3 regions of the Bacillus sp. 05T22 genome follow, and region 2 is predicted to be linked to each of the others. Evidence: riboswitches for the same ligand, from Rfam matches in the RefSeq annotation. Region 2 holds a riboswitch; each other region holds the start of a gene.
The links. Region 2 has a riboswitch for thiamine pyrophosphate ahead of tenA (thiaminase II). Riboswitches for the same ligand answer to the same signal wherever they lie in the genome.

Region 1 (5,254 bases), on a different contig from region 2:
CTGACGACCTTTTGATGTAATGTGAATATCTTTACCACGTTTTTCAATCAAGAATGAATTAAATAGTTTGTCAATAATGTCAGCTCGTGTAGCCACAGTACCTAATCCACCAGTTGATTTTAACGTATCAGCAAGTTGTTTATTTTGCGTATCCATGTATTTTGTAGGGTTTTCCATTGCTGAAAGTAACGTTGCTTCATTAAAGCGTGCAGGTGGTTTTGTTTGACCTGATGTTTGAGCAATTAGTTTTACGCTTAATGTATCGCCTTTTTCAATGCGAGGTAAAATTTGCTCTTTTAAATCTTCAACTGCATCGTCATCTTCAAAGCGGTTTTCATATACTTCTTTCCAACCAGAATGTAAAATCGTTTTGCCACGTGCAACAAACGTTTCATCACCAATTTTCGTGCGTAATGTTAGTTGTTCATATTCAAAGGCTGGGAATAAGACTGCTAAGAAACGTTTTACCACTAAATCATAAATTTTGCGTTCTTTATCTGTGAAAGCTGAGAAATTCACATAGCTTTCCGTTGGGATGATTGCGTGATGATCGCTTACTTTACTATCATCAACAAATGCTTTAGTGGATTTTATAGGCTTATTTAAAATTTTATGAGCTAAAGGACGATATTCTCCTACTCCACACGCTTTTAGACGCTCTGGAAGTGTTCCGACGATATCAGATGAAATATAGCGCGAATCTGTACGAGGGTAAGTGAGTACTTTATGTTGCTCATACAATTTTTGCATAATATTTAACGTTTCTTTTGCAGAATAACCAAAGATTTTATTTGCATCACGTTGTAGCTCTGTTAAGTCATAAAGACCAGGAGCAAATGATTTTTTCACCTTTTTATCGATTTCTACCACAGTTGCATTTTGTTTATCCAGTTTTGTCACAATGGTATCGATTTTTGCTTTATCAAAACTGCGACCATTCCCTCTAGCGTCTTGCCAAGTCAATTTTAACTTTTCTGTTGTTTGAGCTTCAATGCCGTAGTATGTTTGTGCTTTGAAGTTTTTAATTTCGTCCTCACGACCTGCAATGATAGCCACAGTAGGTGTTTGTACACGACCACAGTTTAGTTGAGCATTAAATCGAGTAGTTAATGCACGTGTTGCATTAAGCCCGATATACCAGTCAGCCTCCGAACGTGCGACAGCTGAAGCGTATAAATTTTCATATGCTTTACCTGGCTTTAAGTTTGCGAAGCCATCTTTGATTGCTTTATCGGTAACAGATGAGATCCATAGGCGTTTAATAGGTTTATTAATTCTAACTTTATCAATAATCCAACGCGCGACTAATTCTCCCTCTCTTCCAGCGTCTGTAGCCACTATTATTTCAGTAACATCTTTTCTAATCAGTTGACTTTTAACGGCATTAAACTGTTTGCCAGTTTGCTTAATCACTGTCAATTTCAAACGTTCAGGTAGCATTGGTAAATCTTCTAGATTCCACTTTTTATATTTTATATCATAGCTTTCTGGGTCTGCTAATGTAACAAGATGCCCTAAAGCCCAAGTAACGATATATTTATTACCTTCAAGATAACCATTTCCTTTTTTATCACACTTCAATACACGTGCAATATCACGTGCAACAGAAGGTTTCTCAGCAATTACAACACTTTTTGCCATATTTAAAACATCCTTTCAAGTTTCCGTAAGTTAAATATAGCATAGATCCTTTGCGGATTCAGTTATGCCGAAGATTCTAACCTTTTGTTATTAATTAAATACTCTATATCTTTGACTAGTTAAGAGGGGGAAATTTTAGTATTTCGGATATAACAAAATAGTAGGATATCTTTGTCCTTTTTTAAAAGGACAAACCATTATTTCACAAGGCGAAAAAGTATCAAAACGCGATGTTGCGAAGTATATGAAACAATAAAATCAAGATGATGAGCCGCGTAATCCTGCGTTAGCGGAAGCTTTGGCAAAATTGAAATTTGGTTCAAAAGAAAAAAGGGAACTGCTCTCATTTTCTCACTTTGTTTGAACTTGGCATGGGGCTAAAAAAGGACCTGACCGCTTCTATGCATGGCCGGATGCTCTCTCCCACCTAAAAAAGGGTTTTTATCGTTTTTTCAATTTGTACTTATATATTAAGATGACAAAAACGTGTAACTTGTTATTTTAAGAGAATAAGAGTAGACTCTGAATTAGATGAATAAGAAAACACATGGGAGTTTGCGGATGCAGACTGAGAGTACGACTAATCTGTCGTTGACCATTAGAACCTGTTGGATAATGCCAGCGTAGGGAGAGTGTAACAGCACATGTTCAGGCACTTTGCATACGCGAAGTGTCTTTTTGTGTATCTCCCATTATAAAGTTAGGAGATGAAAAGAATGAATATAAAAGAAATCGCAAAAGTAGTGGAGACAGTGAGAGCGGCTAATCCTCTTGTGCATAATATTACAAATGTCGTTGTAACAAACTTTACGGCCAATGGTTTACTTGCATTAGGAGCTTCACCAGTTATGGCATATGCAAAAGAAGAAGTGGCAGAAATGGCTAGCATTGCCGGAGCACTTGTTTTAAATATGGGTACACTTCGTCCTGAAGAAGTAGAAGCGATGTTAATTGCCGGGAAGTCTGCGAATGCACATCATGTACCTGTGTTATTTGATCCAGTTGGTGCAGGGGCAACGTCTTATCGAGCAGAAGTTGCAAGACATATTCCGAGTGAAGTGAAATTAGCGATGATTCGCGGGAATGCAGCGGAAATTGCTAATGTTATCAATGAAAAGTGGGAGATTAAAGGTGTCAATGCTGGGGCTGGAAACGGTGATGTTGTAGGAATTGCGAAACAAGCAGCAGATGAACTAGATACAATTGCGGTGATTACTGGAAAAGAAGACGTTGTAACAGATGGTGAGCGAACAATCATTATTCGCAATGGACATCCAATTTTAACGAAAGTGACAGGTACAGGTTGTCTATTAACTTCTGTAATGGGGGCATTTGCAGCGGTTGAAAAAGATTATGTCAAAGCGGCAGTTGCTGCATTAACGTTTTATGGTGTAGCAGCGGAAATAGCTGCAAGTAAAACAGTAGAGCAAGGACCAGGAAGTTTCCAAATTGAATTTTTAAATCAGTTAGCAAACACTACTGCAAATGAGATTGTACAATATGGAAATATCCAAGAGGTGCAATAAGAAGGGGTAAAAGAAATGGCAAGTATTGATCAACAACAAATGTCCAAGTTATTGCAAGTGTATTTTATTATGGGAAGTAATAACTGTGAAAGAGATCCATTACAAGTAATGAAAGAAGCGTTAGATGGCGGAGTAACGCTTTTCCAATTTCGTGAAAAAGGTGAAGGAGCTTTAGCTGGGGAAGAACGAGTGCGTTTTGCTAAGCGGCTACAAATGCTTTGTAAAGAATATGATGTACCTTTTATCGTGAATGATGATGTAGAATTAGCAATTGAATTGGGTGCAGACGGTGTTCATGTTGGACAAGATGACGAAGGAATTACATCCGTTCGTGAAAAAATGGGAGATAAAATTGTCGGGGTATCTGCTCATACGATAGAGGAAGCTCGTTTTGCAATTGCAAATGGGGCGGATTATTTAGGAGTAGGACCTATTTTTCCGACGAGTACGAAGAAAGATACAAAAGCGGTGCAAGGAACGAAAGGGTTGCGTTATTTTAGAGAAGAGGGAATTACAATCCCGATTGTTGGTATTGGAGGAATTACACTTAAAAATGCTGCTTCTGTTATAGAGGCAGGGGCTGATGGAGTTTCTGTTATTTCTGCAATTAGTTTAGCAGATTCGCCTTATGAAAGTACGTCTTTACTGACAGGTATTTTTAATGATAAATAGTGAAAATCGTTGATATATGGGAAGAACCATTTCTAATGTGAAGAAATGGTTTTTTTGTCGTATAAAACAAAGTGTGCGGCTCAAACTAATATGTATGAACATATATCGTTTCGGAGGTACAATATGATTTCATTACAGGATATTATAGCTGCTCATGAGAAGATGAAAGGCATTGTCCATATGACACCACTAGATTATTCAAGTACATTTAGTGAACTATCGCATAATGAAGTATATTTGAAACTCGAAAATTTACAAAAGACGGGTTCTTTTAAAGTACGTGGTTCTTATAATAAGATGGTTTCTCTTGATAAAGGTGAATTAGAAAATGGGGTTGTTGCAGCGTCTGCTGGAAATCATGCACAAGGTGTCGCCTATTCTAGTAATATGCTCGATATTCCCTGTACGATTGTGATGCCAAAAGGTGCACCGCTTAGTAAAGTGCTTGCGACTAAGCGATATGGTGCACATGTAGAGTTGCAAGGTGATGTATTTGATGATGCATTAGCGTATGCGCTAGATTTGAAAGAACAAACAGGAGCAAAGTTTGTACATCCATTTGATGATGAGGCTGTAATCTCTGGTCAAGGGACGGTAGGTTTAGAAATATTGCAGCAGCTTGATGACGTCGAAGCAGTTATTTGTCCTGTTGGTGGTGGCGGCTTAATTGCAGGTGTTGCGATGGCGATTAAAGAACAAAAACCGTCGGTGAAAATATATGGTGTACAAGCGCTTGCTTGTCCGGGGATGAAGCAATCCTTAGAGGGAAAGAAAGTTATTACTGTGGAATCTTCACCAACTATGGCAGATGGAATTGCAGTGAAAAGACCGGGAGAACTTACATTTCAGCTTGTAGAGCGATATGTAGATGATATTTTTTGTGTGGATGAAATGGAAATTGCACGAACGATGCTAATGCTACTTGAACGCAATAAATTATTAGTAGAGGGGTCCGGTGCTAGTTCATTAGCGGCGCTACTATATCAAAAAATTCCTGTGAAAGAGAAAAAAGTTGTGTCGATTTTAAGTGGTGGAAATGTTGATGTTAACTTCATTACTCGTATTATTGAACATGGGATGGTTGAAGCCGGCCGCTTTGTTCATATTGCAACAATGATTAAAGATAAACCAGGACATTTGCAACATTTACTCGAAATTGTAACAAGTTTTGAAGCAAATGTATTACATATTCATTTAGAGCGGATTGGAACAAAAGTGTTTCCTGGGTATACGCAGCTCCATTTATCATTAGAAACGAAAGATAAAAACCATATTGAAGAAGTGCTAAGTGGGATAGAGAAAAAAGGATATAATGTAGAAGTTATTGAATAAAGAATTTAAACAAACGTTTGATTAAATAAAAAGCACAAACTTTATTCAGAAAAAGTTTGTGCTTTTTGTATGTTAAAACATAA
Region 2 (5,254 bases):
TATTTTGATTTTGGTCTTTTTCAATCATTTCCGGAACCATCATTCCACCTTGGCTATGACCAAGGATATAAATTTGACTCTTGTCTATCATAGATTCATTTTGAAGAAAACGAGTCGCAAGAAGTGCATCGTCCGTTGTCTCTTTATCGACTGTATAAAAAGGGCTTAATTGTGTTTTCAAGCCATGTTCATACGTTCGTTTATTATAACGAAGAACAGCAATTCCTTTCGAAGCAAGACCTTCAGCTAGATCACGAAATGGTTTTAAAGCAAACGCAGTTTCATCCCGATCGCTTGCTCCAGATCCTTGAACAAGAATGATCGCTGGGAAAGGACCCTTTCCCTTTGGAACAGACAATGTTCCTGGTAATGGAAACGCGCCACTTCCAACTACTACTTCTTTTTCAATAAATGATTCAGGCTTACTATATGATGGACGTTCTGCAACAGGACTAAACGACATACTAAATTGAAAATCATCTATTTTTCCAGATGGATCTAATTTAATTAGTAAAGGCACAGTAAATTGTTCAAAAACTAATCCAATCTCTACATTTGTATGAACGGAATTTGTCTCTTTTTGTTTTACCTCTCCAATTCCAATAAAGGAACCTGCTTGTAATTGTACTGGGAGTCCCTTCCAATAACTCTCCAGCCATTTTTCAGATACTATCTTCTGTAAAGATCGAGAAGTTAAATCAAATGCAGATTTATAATTTTCAGCATGCATATCACGGATAAATGTAAGAGTAGTAGATATAACAGGATTTTCATCATCAACATTGTCTATTTCTTTTATATTTGTGTTTGTTTCCTTTAATGTCGAAATAAATCGGTAGTTGAACGGATTATTATATGTATTGGGATAAAAACTTGTTTTCAATACATCCGTATTCCTCCCCTCGTACAAACTTGAAGAACTCGCAAAAATTTTAGGTGAAATTACTTCCTCCGCGTATGAAACAGAAGGAATACTTATCGCACAAATTGCGCTAACGAGTAGTAACTTATTCCCTATTCGTTTTCTCGTTCTCATATCTTTTTGGCCCCTTTCAAATTTAAATTTTTATAATTTCAGTACAACATTCCAAGTATGGTAAGATAAATAAAAAGTGCAAAAGAGATTAATAACCTTCTTTACAATTACATTTCCCCTTAACAAGTTAAAAAGGGAATTATAAACAAACTTCAATAAAAATTACCTTCTCCCTTTTTTTATTGTGTAAATTTTTTATAATAGTTAAGCAACTAATGACTGAAGTTAATTTTTCTAAAATGTAGAGATTATTATTTTTGTACAAAAAAATGACTAAACTAAGTTAGTCATTTTCTATACTCTTCATTTTCATGTATGATGAGAGCCATATCTTTCCCTTATAAAGTGGAACTTTAATCAACCCTCACCAATCGGGCTTTTACGGGCAGTTGATCCCCCACCTAGCTTCCTCGTTTCTCTCTGAATCTTGAGGAGGTGGGTGGCTTACTTACTGCCTGTTAATGCGGGATAAACTTACATCTTCTACTTGTTTTTCTGCTGGCCATTTTTCTAATGTGTAAGCCATCTCCCAAAATGAATATTCATATTGACTGCTAATGATAAAATGCTGTTTCATTCGCTTACGATCAGCTTCTGTTACTGTTTCCGCAATGGCATCTAATCTAGCAATTTGCTCCTCTACTAAAGTACGGAACCAGTCAGAGCCGTATGCGGAAATCCATTCTTGGTAAATTGGTTCTTCAGGTTTACATTCTTTCAAACGTTCACCAATTTCATAATAAAGCCAGTAACAAGGTAAAATTGCTGCAATAATATCCCCGATATGTCCTTCATATGCAGCACGATACATATGTGATGTATACGCATAAGCGGTTGGAGCAGGAACAAATGATTCTTTTTCTTCCTTAGTAATTCCTAATTTTTTCGCAAAATTCTCATGTAACGATAATTCAGCTTGATATGTATTCTGTGCATGGTGTGCCATACGAGCTGTCGTTTCTAACTCAATAGCTTTTGCTGCTCCTAACGATTGGACTCTTGCAAAATGACTTAAATAATATGAATCTTGCATAACGTAATAGCGGAAACTAGCTAAATCTAATGTTCCATTTCCTAATTTTTTCACAAAAGGATGGTTAAAACTTGCTTCCCAAATTGAATTAACTTCTTTGCGTAACAACTGTGAAAATGACATTATAGGCCCTCCAATAAACGTTTTGATAGTAAAAAATGAAACAAGTTTCTTAACGAATCGCTCATTAACGACTAGACTACTGGGATCTACTTCAAATAGGTGCGGTGCGCAAAATAAAAAAGCTTTCTTTACACACACGTAAAGAAAGCAGGCTGGACATCATCAATATTTTAAAAATATTGATGATGTCACTTCCACTTCCCTACGCTGGTATTACTCAGATCAGGTCCTAAGGGTCTCAAAAAAAATCCTTTGATCTCAGCCTATAAAAGGCCCCCCTAGCGGATAGATATTAACTATTTAGTTTGATATTTATCATAACATAATTCATATAGCTGTAAAATATTATTTGATAGTTCAAACTTCATAAAATATAATTTTTACAAAATACTATTTATCCATTCCTACTAACTGTTCAATTTGCTCTTTAACATTTGAATCACAAACACCACCGTGATAACAAATTATCCTCTCAATATCAAACTCTAAAAATCTTCTAAGTGATTCTGTAGCTGTTTCCATATCTGGTGTCGTATGTGGAACTGGCCCTTTTAGTTTTCCTTCAACACATACCATCGCGTCACCTGCAATTAATGTCTTATATTTTTCACTATATAAACTAATATGCCCCGGAGTATGTCCTGGTGTATGAATCACTTCAATGCCTCCGAGAAATGGAAGTCTTTGTCCATCTTCTAATGTTTGATTTACTTTTGCTGTTGGAGGATTTTTATATAGGGCTTGCACAACATCTGGAAGTGCCGCCCATTTTTCTTCACTCATTTTATTTGGATCTCCTTTAATAAGGGGTAACTGTCCTTCAATATAAGGTTTGTCTAATTCATGGGCGTACACTTCAATAGAATGATTTGCCTTCTGCTGTATTTCAGGAAGACTTCCAATATGGTCTATATCTTGATGAGTTAAAATAACTGCTTGTAATTGTTCAAAAGGCACACCAATACCAATCATTGCATCGCAAATCCCTTCTAATTGACCTGGCATACCAGTATCGACTAATAGAGCCTCTTTTTCATCCCAAAGTAATGTTGGATTTAATTCAAATCCTTGAATTTTCAATTTCAAAACCGCTAGACTGTTTTCTATTTTCATATTACACGTCCCCCTCGATACATAAATTAGTGAAGTTATTTCTCTTACTAAAATGTATCACCCTAAGGGCTTCTCGTCAAATGTTAAAATTAAACTATAACACAAAAACATTTATTTGTCAAGTTGATTATTATCTTTTTCATTTTAATTGAAGACTATATTTTTTCATCATACATCTTTTCGATACAAATTAATTAAATCTTTCAAAGCCGCTGCTGCTGCTCCTCTTGGGCTTGAAGCTCCTCCGGTTGAAGTAACTTTCCCCATCGTATCAGTATGAAAAGTGATTCCTTTTTCTGTTCCATTTACATGAGCCAATGGATGCCCTTTCTCTATTTCACGCGGGCATACTTCAAGTTTAAGATTTCCTGAATAATCTTTATATGCTGTTGCAATTAATTTTAGAGATTTACCTTGTTCTTTTGCTTTCAGTATATCTTGTTTCGTAACATCCTCTATACCTTTTATAGATATACAATTCAATGAACATTCTGCTTGCAGCAAACTATTTGCCAATAATAGAAGTTTACAAGCACTATCCATTCCACTTACATCTAATGATGGGTTTGTTTCAGCTATCCCTTTGTGCTGCGCTTGATGCAATGCTTCCTGGAATGTTACATCTTCTTCATACATTTTTGTAAGAATATAATTTGTTGTTCCATTTAAAATACCTTCTATACTTTCAATTTGACATCCTGCTAAACTGAATTGTCCAATATCTAATGTAGGGAGTGCCGCAGCAGTTGCGCCGCTATAACAAATACGTACCTTTGCGAGTTTTGCTTTTTCTTTTATTTCTTTCCATGCGTTAACAAGTGCTCCTTTCGAAATAGCTACTACATCCATATTGTTTTCAATCGCTGTTTCAATGTATGTTCTTCCTGGTTCACCAGTTTGAAGATTAGTTGGTGTCGATTCAATTAATACAGTACCAAAAGGAAACTTTTCACTTTTATCAAGTGGATAGTGTTTGGTATACTTCTCTAATACATAGGAACCAGTACCATAAGTTAATAATTCTTTAATATGTAAACCTTTGTCATTATAAAGATTGACTGTACTCCCAATAATTCCAGTAAAAGCAAGTTCGATGCCGTACATCTCTTTTATATATGAAGCTTTCTCAAATACCAATCTTACAAACTCTTTTCCAACAGTTCCATATCCAGATATCACCACGTTAACTCTCATACCATCACCTCGGGCTATCATGCTATTTTAATATTAACTCCATTATACTCCGAAGGCACGATTCGATTCACGAAGTAAAAACTCCCTCAGAAGAATTTGAGGGAGTTTTTCCATTTCAATATAAATATGATCCAGTTATTCTGGTAAATTAGATAAATTTTTAGCGATATTTCGGTAAAAAGCATTAATATCAGAAAAACCTAATGAGTCCGAAACGCTTAGTCCTACCATATCAAGGTGATCCCAATTTTGTTTTGTCTCAATATGATTCCATTTTCCACGCTCTGGTGTACCGCTATTATTTATAACCACATCAGTAGACGGTCCTACCATAGAATTCGTATTTACTACACCGTCATTTTGCCACCAAGATGAATCAATAAATGGTCGACTTTGTTCATACCTTGCGTATGATCCTAAGAAAATCGCATTCCCCATTAATGTTTTATTCATTGTAATGTGCGGGAAATGAAGCCCTGTTATAGAGGTTGCCTGTGTTGCATGTCCGCTGTAAGAGAAATAATATACATCTGGTTGCGCTTTTACCCAGTCATTTAATTCCTTCGCTCCATCTGTACTTAAATCCCATTGACTTATATCTTTCGTATCCTTCAAAATGGAACTATTTAAGACACGGTTTGAATATTGATAAAATGACTCCCCAGCTTTCTTTTTAATTCCCCATTGATCCAATTTAAAGTCGTATAGTGATAGATTGCTATTTTCTCCAATTCCAGCAGTTGCAACGAGTAATT
Region 3 (5,254 bases), on a different contig from region 2:
ATTTATGAACGATATGCGTGTGGATAAAGAAAAGTTTTGTGCTTTCCCTTGTTCACTCTATATAATGAATAAATAAAAAAAGAGTCTCACACTTCAAAGTGAGACTCTTTTTTTATTTATTCGTAAATGAGAAGTAGACATACGTCCATTCTAAGCTTCTTGTTGTTTCTTACGGTGATCAGGAATGTGAATATATTGGGAAATAATGAGTAGTACCCCTATAAAAAATACAGGGAATATAGCAGCCAGGTGAAAACCACTATAAATAATATTTGTTATTAAACCGCCGATAATAACAAATGCAGTATATATATGAGAAATGTGTTTCTTTAGTCGGATTTTGAATGCTTCCATCAAAGATTCGATAGTAACAAATAAGATAACAATACTTAAAAAAACAATGTTAGTATTGTAAATTACTAAACAACAAATTAAACCGAGAAAAGCCAAATACTCAATTATTAAGGTAATATTACGTGGCATATAATATTACCGAACTAAATACTGCAGTGGATTTACCGCGTTTGTTTTTTCAAAATTCCATTTACCATTATGTAATTCAAAATGGAGGTGCTGCCCAAATGAATGGCTTGTATTTCCCATATGTCCTAACAATTCCCTAGTCTGAACTTGATCATCAACAGTTACAATATAACTGTTTTTCCGTTTAGTAGATGTAGAAATATTTGTATTTTTTACGGAGCTAGCATTATTCCTTGCTTTTATTTTATTATTCGAATATAATATTTTTAGATTCGGTTTTATATATTGAGTGTTTTGTGTAGGCAATTCTTGAGCTGCTACAGTACATGTATCTACTTGAGTTATGGATGGAAGTAGAGATGCGACTGCGACAGTAGTTGCCGTTAAAGCTGTAGCTTTCTGTTTCATCTAATATTAGCCCCCCATAGATGTGTTAATACATCCCCTATTATAGTATAAAGATATAATATTTTGTGCACTATTCACATAACTGTAATACGAAATGAGAAAAATAACAATTTTTTAATGGAATCGAAATATATTAAAAGAATAATAGATTAATAATCATTATAATATGGATTAAAGATAATTGGTATTTTCTGAATAGATATATAAATCCGAATTGAAAAGCTGACAGAAAAGCTTTCTTTTTAGGCGGGAGAGAGCATCCGGCCATGCATAGAAGCGGTTAGATCCTTTTCCTACCCCGTACCAAGTTAAACAAAAAGAAAAAATGAATACAGGTCACCTTTTATTCTTCATAGCCGCGACTTATATGTTGGAAAATCAAAATGGATATATATATTTATTTTTCATATTTTATATAGGTAGAACTTTGATGGAAAGAATTCTTACTTTGTATTGGATTCATGGCTCGTAAATAGGATTGGAATAAGTTAAAACAGTTGCTGATGATCCATGACAGTGTTATACTGACTATGGTAATTTCATATTATGCTAGGAGAGCTGGTGTTCCCAGCTGAGAGTAAGGCCGAGAGTCTTTGATCCTTTTATTACCTGATCTAGATTATGCTAGCGTAGGGAAGCGATTCGGACATTAACAATCAGTCCCTGTTTCTTTGCGTAAAGAAACAGGGCTTTTTTATTTGACAATTTTATAGTGAAAACCACTAGGGGTGCTTTATGTGCTGAGAGAGGAATAATCCTTAACCCTTATAGACCTGATCTAGATTATGCTAGCGTAGGGAAGTGGAACAACGAATAAATGTATTTTTATTTGCTGTAGCCACTTCTTATATAGAGAAGTGGCTTTTTTATTTAGATAAATAGATATGAAAGAAGGGGAAATATAAATGAGATTTTGTGAGAGGTTATTTGAGACTGTGCAGCCGGTTTGGGAGAAAAGTCATAATCACCCATTTGTAACTGGGATGGGGGACGGTACATTAGAAAAAGATAAATTCCAATATTACATCATACAAGATTATTTATATTTACTAGATTATGCGAAGGTTTATGCAATTGGGGTTGTGAAAGCGACTAATCCGCAAGTTATGGCAAAATTTGCAGAACAAATAGACGGCATTTTAAATGGAGAAATGACGATCCATAAACAGTATGCAAAACGCCTTGGTATTTCTGTACAAGAGATGGAAGAGGCAAAACCATCTGCTAAAAATTTAGCGTATACAAACTATATGATGTCAGTATCTCAAAATGGTACGCTTGCAGAGTTAATTGCGGCTCTGCTTCCATGTATGTGGAGCTACTGGGAGATTGGAAAACGTTTAAATGATATTCCAGGAGCGAGAGATCATGAATTTTTTGGTGAGTGGATTCAAGGATATAGCTCAGAAGAGTATGGAAGCCTTTGCATTTGGCTAATGGAGTTATTAAATGAACTAGCTGAAGGAAAGTCTGAACAAGAGTTAGACAAATTAGAAGAGATTTTCTTATATTCCAGCCGCTTTGAGTATTTATTCTGGGATATGGCGTATCGTAAGGAGATGTGGGGCTTTGAGGAGCAAGAGCATACTACAGTTTCATAATGTTTCCTTTCATTATGATGAAAAGCCAATTATACAGGGTCTGGATGCTTCTGTACAAGAAAAAGAGTTTGTTAGCATCATTGGACCGAGTGGCTGTGGCAAAAGTACATTATTTCGTTTAATTACAGGATTAGAAGATGTAGCGGCTGGAACGATTCAACTTACAGAAACCTCGAGTCATCCTGTAGGGTATATGCCACAAAAAGATATGCTCCTGCCGTGGAGAACGATTATTGAAAATGCGGCATTGCCGTTAGAGTGCCAGGGGATAAAGAAAAAAGAAGCACATGTAAAGGCAAAAGAGCTGTTAGAACAATTTGGTTTACAAGGATACGAGAACAAATATCCGAAAGATTTATCAGGTGGTATGCGGCAGCGAGTGTCCTTTATTCGAACTTTATTAACAGGCGGGGACATTTTATTGTTAGATGAGCCGTTTAGCGCATTAGATGCATTAACGAAAGCAACGTTGCAAGAATGGTTGTTTGAGCAATGGAAACAGTGGCAAAAAACCATTTTATTTATTACACACGATGTAGAAGAAGCACTTTTTCTTTCTAATCAGATTTTAATAGTGACAGAGCAACCTATAACAACTTTAACGGAGCGTGTTGTACCACTTGGAACGGAGCGCTCAAGAAAAGATTTGCATAGGCCTGAGATACTAGGGCTAAAAGATGAGTTACTCGGTATGCTGCAAAGGCAGGTGCTCGTATGAAACGTGTGACAGAGTTACTACCTGCACTGATTTTAAGTGGCATACTACTCATAGCTTGGGAAGTGGGGGCTAGAATTGTAGATGAGATGTATATTTTGCCATCTCCTACTGCAATTCTAGCTAAAATGTGGGCACTGCGTGACATATTACTTACAGTTCATTTGCCAGCAACCTTATATGTAGTCTTAATCGGCGTAGTTATTTCTATTGTACTTGGTGTTGGACTGGCGATGTCTATGAATGCGAGTAAATGGGTAGCAAGAGCTTTTTATCCGTTACTAGTTGCTTCACAAACGATTCCAATTACTGCTTTAGCACCATTATTTGTTTTATGGTTTGGCTATTCAATTTGGAGCAAAGTCGTTGTGACAGTTTTGATTACCTTTTTCCCCATTGCGGTAAATACGTATGATGGATTGCGCAGCACGAAAAAGGAATGGGAGGAGCTTTTAGTGACATATGGCGCAACGAAAAAAGATATTTTTCTAAAGTTAAAGTTGCCATCTGCACTTCCGTACTTTTTCTCTGCTTTAAAAATTGCTGTTCCGCTTAGTGTCATTGGAGCAGCAATTGGTGAGTGGCTTGGTGCGCAAGCTGGTTTAGGATACTTTAGTAAACGAATGATGACACAGTTAGACGGAGCTGGTGTGTTTGCACCGATTGTGCTTCTATCATTACTAGCTATTTTATTTGTTTTAGTTGTTTCTATATTAGAAAAGAAATTCATTAGTTGGAGGAAACATTCATGAAATTATTCAAACGCATCTTTGTGTTTACATTATTAGTTGCAATGATTGCAGGGTGTTCCAGCAATTCATCATCAGAAAAGAAAAAGGCTGAAAAAGAAGTAACAGTTATGCTCGACTGGTATCCAAATGCAGTCCATAGTTTTATCTATGCGGCGATTGAAAAAGGATATTTTAAAGAAGAAGGCGTGAAAGTAAATATTAAATTCCCTTCTAATCCAACCGATCCATTAACGTTGGCAGCAGCGGGGAAAGTAACAGTTGGTTTATATTATCAGCCAGATGTTGTCATTGCAAAAGCAAATGAACAAATTCCAGTGAAATCAATCGGAGCTGTGGTCCGTTCACCATTAAATCACGTCGTATCATTAAAATCAGAGGGAATCAATTCACCAAAAGATTTAGAAGGAAAGACAGTTGGTTATTCTGGAACACCTTTAAGTGAAGCGTATTTAAAAACGATGGTAAAAGAAGCTGGTGGCAATCCGGATACTGTAAAAGTAGTAGATGTTGGATTTGATTTAGTACCAGCGTTAATTACGAAAAAAGTAGATGCTGTCACAGGTGCTTATATTAACCATGAAGTTCCTGTTATGCGTCATGAAGGCCATGAACCAGCGTACTTCAACCCAGCTGACTATGGTGTACCAAATTATCATGAACTTGTTTTTGTAACAGGTGATAAAACGTTGAAAAAAGATAAAGAAGCGTTGCAAGCCTTTTTACGAGGTGCGAAAAAAGGATATGAATTTATGAAAAAGAATCCGGACGAAGCACTGGGTATTTTATTAAATCATCAAGAAAAGGAAAATTTCCCACTTGTTCCAGAAGTTGAAAAAGAAAGTATGAAAATTTTGTTAGAGAAAATGGAAACGAAAGATGAGCCATTTTTATCAGATACGAAAGAGTCATGGGAAAAACAAAATAAATGGTTGAAAGAAAAAGGCATGACAAAAGAGATTGTTCCTGCCAATGAATTATTCGAAAATATTTTAAAGTAGGCGAGTGAATATGAAAGATGAGCTCCACGTTATCTCAAATGGCCAGATGGCATTCGAAGAGTTAGCGAATGTAGCGATGCAAATTGAGAGTGAGATTGATTATTTGCATATTCGTGAGCGAGAGAAAAGTACGAAAGAGTTATATGAAGGTGTGGAAGGTCTCCTAAAAGGAGGCTTTCCGGCATCTAAGCTTGTGATTAATGATCGAATCGATATTGCAATTCTATTAAATATTCCTCGCGTACAATTGGGATATCGAAGTGCTGATGTCAGGTCTGTAAAGGAAAAGTTTTCTTA

Region 1: it holds a riboswitch for thiamine pyrophosphate, as region 2 does, so the genes downstream of both, thiM (hydroxyethylthiazole kinase) here and tenA (thiaminase II) in region 2, are expected to answer to the same signal.
Region 3: it holds a riboswitch for thiamine pyrophosphate, as region 2 does, so the genes downstream of both, tenA (thiaminase II) here and tenA (thiaminase II) in region 2, are expected to answer to the same signal.

Annotation. Positions count from the first base shown of each region.
Region 1 covers NZ_JBFTMC010000029.1:7,198-12,451, reverse strand. Annotated here, with positions in the region: gene AC1DIT_RS11760 (DNA topoisomerase III) at 1-1,641, opposite strand, end outside; TPP riboswitch at 2,179-2,288, shown strand; gene thiM (hydroxyethylthiazole kinase) at 2,358-3,167, shown strand; gene thiE (thiamine phosphate synthase) at 3,183-3,839, shown strand; gene ilvA (threonine ammonia-lyase) at 3,963-5,171, shown strand; gene AC1DIT_RS11740 (anaerobic C4-dicarboxylate transporter family protein) at 5,244-5,254, opposite strand, start outside.
Region 2 covers NZ_JBFTMC010000069.1:12,224-17,477, reverse strand. Annotated here, with positions in the region: gene AC1DIT_RS18795 (alpha/beta hydrolase) at 1-1,036, opposite strand, end outside; gene tenA (thiaminase II) at 1,485-2,192, opposite strand; TPP riboswitch at 2,375-2,482, opposite strand; gene AC1DIT_RS18785 (MBL fold metallo-hydrolase) at 2,583-3,305, opposite strand; gene AC1DIT_RS18780 (homoserine dehydrogenase) at 3,474-4,499, opposite strand; gene AC1DIT_RS18775 (esterase/lipase family protein) at 4,635-5,254, opposite strand, start outside.
Region 3 covers NZ_JBFTMC010000049.1:2,884-8,137, forward strand. Annotated here, with positions in the region: gene AC1DIT_RS15525 (DUF3965 domain-containing protein) at 1-27, shown strand, start outside; gene AC1DIT_RS15530 (hypothetical protein) at 151-483, opposite strand; gene AC1DIT_RS15535 (M23 family metallopeptidase) at 490-891, opposite strand; TPP riboswitch at 1,433-1,544, shown strand; TPP riboswitch at 1,606-1,708, shown strand; gene tenA (thiaminase II) at 1,797-2,492, shown strand; gene AC1DIT_RS15545 (ABC transporter ATP-binding protein) at 2,461-3,210, shown strand; gene AC1DIT_RS15550 (ABC transporter permease) at 3,207-3,959, shown strand; gene AC1DIT_RS15555 (ABC transporter substrate-binding protein) at 3,956-4,957, shown strand; gene tenI (thiazole tautomerase TenI) at 4,968-5,254, shown strand, end outside.